DNA from 2 places in the Lactobacillus sp. ESL0259 genome. Region 1 is predicted to be linked to the other one. Evidence: riboswitches for the same ligand, from Rfam matches in the RefSeq annotation. Region 1 holds a riboswitch; the other holds the start of a gene.
The links. Region 1 has a riboswitch for thiamine pyrophosphate ahead of F5ESL0259_RS02330 (ECF transporter S component). Riboswitches for the same ligand answer to the same signal wherever they lie in the genome.
Positions count from the first base shown of each region.

Region 2: it holds a riboswitch for thiamine pyrophosphate, as region 1 does, so the genes downstream of both, F5ESL0259_RS00705 (ATP-binding cassette domain-containing protein) here and F5ESL0259_RS02330 (ECF transporter S component) in region 1, are expected to answer to the same signal.

Region 1 covers NZ_REHP01000005.1:14,928-17,136, reverse strand. Annotated here, with positions in the region: gene udk (uridine kinase) at 1-339, shown strand, start outside; gene F5ESL0259_RS02330 (ECF transporter S component) at 416-994, opposite strand; TPP riboswitch at 1,037-1,126, opposite strand; gene F5ESL0259_RS02325 (M42 family metallopeptidase) at 1,202-2,209, opposite strand, start outside.
Region 2 covers NZ_REHP01000002.1:40,054-42,262, reverse strand. Annotated here, with positions in the region: gene F5ESL0259_RS00710 (helix-turn-helix transcriptional regulator) at 1-907, opposite strand, end outside; TPP riboswitch at 1,068-1,159, shown strand; gene F5ESL0259_RS00705 (ATP-binding cassette domain-containing protein) at 1,200-2,209, shown strand, end outside.

The DNA.
Region 1 (2,209 bases):
ACCATTCATACTGAGCCTGCCGATATCATTATTCTTGAAGGAATTTTAGTTTTAGCAAACCAAAAAATTCGTGATTTAATGGATATCAAAGTTTACGTTGACACAGATGACGATATTCGTTTTATTAGGCGTTTAGAACGTGATCTAAATGAGAGAGGCCGGTCCATTGACTCCGTAATTGATCAATATTTAAGCACAGTTAAGCCGATGTATCATCAATTTATTGAGCCTACCAAGCGCTATGCAGATATTATTGTTCCAGAAGGCGGTAAAAATGATGTGGCCATTGATATGCTTACAACTAAGGTACACTCAATTTTAAGTAAAAAAGAAAAATAAAAAATATGACCCCCGGAATTAAGACAATTTCGGGGGTCATATCATTACTTCAAGAGCAATACTCCTTTTTAAATATTTAAGCTATTTTTGGCTTTAATGCTTTATCAAATAAATTAGTAATCAACTTAACTAAAACGCCATCAAAAACCAGAGCAGAAATGATATTGGTAATAAGCATTACGACTTGTACTTGCATACTGAATTTGCTCCAGCCATATAAAATATATGAGGGAATAAAACAGCCAAATGAAGCAAAAAACGCACCAGTTAAGACGCTTTTCCAAGTGAAATTTTGATAACGTTCTTTTTTAGGGAAAAAGCCGATTTCATTAGTAGCGCCTTGAATAATTCCGGAAAGAATCGTAGTAGCACCCCACTGACCACCTATGGCCATTTCAACCACAGAAGCTAATAATTCACCAATCGTACCGGATCCTGCAGTAGGAACAAAATACATCGCTAAAGGTCCAGCCATAAGCCATAAACCTGTAAAAACAGTATCAGTCACCGGTGCAAAACCTGTCGGCACCAGCAGCATTTTGATTAAATTAAAAGCCCAGTTAAAGCCATATGTATAAATGACTCCCATAATAATTCCAATTAATGCAATTAAAATAATCGACTTTACATTCCATTTTGAAGTTCTAGTAAACATAAAAAATACTCCTAACTTTACATGTCAGTAGGAGTATCATTATTACCTAATTTTACACTTCCCTAACGCAGGTATTGTCCCGATCAGGTTCAGAGGGTATTTCTCAGCTTTTTGGCACCCCTAGTGACTGCTATTCAATTTTTACTATTATAGCATACTTTAATTAAATTTGTTGCCTATTTTTGACGATTACTGTAGTTAATGCCATTAAAATTGACTAAAACTTGCCAACTTTTCTTTAGTTAAATCACGAATAATAGCAAGCGTCAAAGCAACAGAGGCTTTAAAATCTGAATAAGCACTAAAACAATAAGGAGAGTGTTCATAACGAACTGGAATACCAATCACAATGGTTGGTGCGCCATTTTCATAATAAATTGCTGCTCCATCTTGGCCACCGCCAGTGCGAACAGAACGAGTATACGGAATGTTATTCTTATCAGCTAAATCGCAGGCATACTGTTGAAATTTAGGATTAGGCAAAAACGAAGTATCCATGTCACGCAACATCGGTCCCCTTTTCAGTCCGGTTTGCGACAACCATTCTGGAGTAAAAGTATCATCTGCTGGACAAGACTCAAGCACGATTGCTACATCAGGCTTTACGGCTCTTGCTGTAACATACGCTCCGCGCAGACCGACTTCTTCCTGGCTGGAAAGTGCTGCAACAACGTTAAATGCAGTTTGTTCATCTTTTAAATTGTCTAAAACGTCAGCCATGGCAGCAGCGCCAAAGCGGTCATCAAAATCTTTGCCGAAAAACAAACCAGATTTTTCATTGTATTCACATTTAACATCCACAAAAATAGGACAACCCGTATCGATTTGATAATCATTAATTGTTTCGGCACGTGAACTGGAACCAACATCAATTGACATATCGGCTACGTCCGGTACATTATTTTTTTCGGCTGCAGTCATAAAATGAGGTGGTTTAGTAGCCACAACACCGGGAACATATTCACCTGCACGATTTTTAATTTTTACGCGCAGAGCAGGAATATTATATTTAACCCACCCGCCAAGAGGCACGAATTTAATCATGCCATTAGGACGGACAGCTTGGGTAATAAAGCCAACAGCATCTGAATGTGCATCCAGTTGAATCACTGGCCGACCTGGTTGGTTATCTTTTTTGCTGGCATACACATTGAGCATACCATCAACCTTTACGTCAGCAAAATCTTGAACAGTATCGGTAAATAGTTTAACAAA
Region 2 (2,209 bases), on a different contig from region 1:
GCTCTGCACGCATTTGTACTGGTGTTTCATGATAATATTCACTGAACTTCTTATAAAAGAAGGATTTGCCGCTATAACCAACACGGGTAATTATCTCTTTGACGGAAATATCTGGACGAGCAAGTAAACTTCGCGCTTCCAGCATGCGCCTTTCATCGACATGTTCCACAAAACTTTTACCAGTTTTTTGTTTGACCAAACTTGAAAAATAATTAGGATTAAAGCCAAAATGCTTGGCTGCATCATTAAGCGTAATGTTAGTAAAATGGGCATCAATATATTTTTCCAGATCCGTCTGTGCAAATTGATGACTTGTTGCTGGAGTGGAAGTTAAATTTTGATTTCTGACAGCAGAAACGAAAAGCAAAGTAAGTTCTGCCATGATAGCGTTACGGGTAAACAAGTCATAATTAAGATATTCATTAATTATCTTTTTAAGTAGATGGGCAGACTCTGACATTAAGGTTCCGTTTAGCCCTAATAATCTTTTTTGCTCAAAAGTGGTATTGATTTTTTTAAGCAATTTTTTCTCATAATTGTTCATTACGGTTAGGTTGTCAAAAAAGTTCCGGACATCTATATTAGGATCAAATTCAAGCTTAACTAAAATATCTTTACTACCAGGTTTTAATATTTCATAATTGCTCTTTTTCTGTAAAAAGATGATATTACCATCATTGAGCATAAAATCCTGACTATTGATTCTCACTTTAGTTGAACCTTTTGCCTCATACAGAATAGTCAGACCTGTTGTTTGGTAGCGATGAATTCCCGTATTACGATTTTCTAAAAAGGCTATAAACAAATCAAAGTTGCTGTTACCTGGTTTTATTTTCACTTCATTAGTATCAGACCTAGCCGCATCTATGATACTGGCTAAATATTGTTCCAATTTAACTGCTGCCATTTCTTTCACCTCTTATACAATTTTGGGGTTATATAGTTTTATTATATAGCAAATTTTCATCTTACTAATATAATTTTGTTATTTTACCTTTATCATTGCTACATGGGTAACGGAAAGTCCTTGTGCATCTAGACAACTAATTTTCTTTTCTGTATAATAAAATTTAACATTGGGGTGCCTGTAAAGGCTGAGATTAAACCCGCAGAACCTGCTATGGATAATGCCAGCGAAGGGAAAACGAAAGATTTTACATCGTCAGGCTATTATCCTGACGATTTTTTTGGTAACTAAATTGATTAAATTAAATAACCTAACATTTTCATATGATAAACAAAACCAAATTTTAACAGACATTAACTTAAATATTCCTACAAAGCAGTTTTCATTGTTAGTTGGACCAACTGGCTGTGGTAAATCTACCTTATTGAAAATAATAGCAAAGTTATATCCTGAATTTGCGGGACAACTAAGCGGCACTGTTACTCTGGGCGGGTTAAAGGCTGCTATGATGTTTCAAAATGCCAGTGAGCAATTTACTATGGCAACTCCTCGAGAAGAAATTATTTTTGCACTGGAAAACCTCTGCCTTAATAAGGCCCAGTATCTAAAACAGTTAAATGAAGCCGTTCAGTTTACCCAAATTGATTATTTACTTGATCAAAAAATTAACACATTATCTGGTGGTGAACAACAAAGAGTGGCATTAGCTGTCCTCATTGCAATGAATGTTGACCTGTTTTTACTTGATGAGCCTTTCGCCAGCTGTGATCCCGCTGCCCGCAAGTTCTTAATCGCTAAACTAGCACATCTGCGCGATCAAGGAAAAACAATCATCTTAAGTGACCATGTGCTAGCTGGTTATGAAGGAATCTGCGACAATCTTTTTCAATTTCAGGGTAAACGCCTGGTGCAGCTTTCTCAAGCAGAACAGGAAAAATTATTGCGAAAAAGTACGGATTCTAATTCCTATAATTTTTCCTTACCAAAGCAAAATGAGAAGTCATGCTTTACCCTGCAAGACGTTCAGATTAGGCAAAATCGTTTACTCTTAAAGCAGCAACAGTTAAAGATTGTCTCTGGTAAAACCACTCTGATTACAGGAGCTAACGGTGTGGGCAAAACTTCGCTTTTTAATGCTCTGACTAAAATGATCCCTTATTCAGGCAGCATCACCTACCACAACCGTGAAATTAATAAATTATCTACTCGTAAGTATTTGCTTCATGTAGGCCAAATATTTCAAACTGCGAGTGACCAGTTTATCAATGTCTCTGTTGCAGATGAAATTAACCTCAGCAAAAA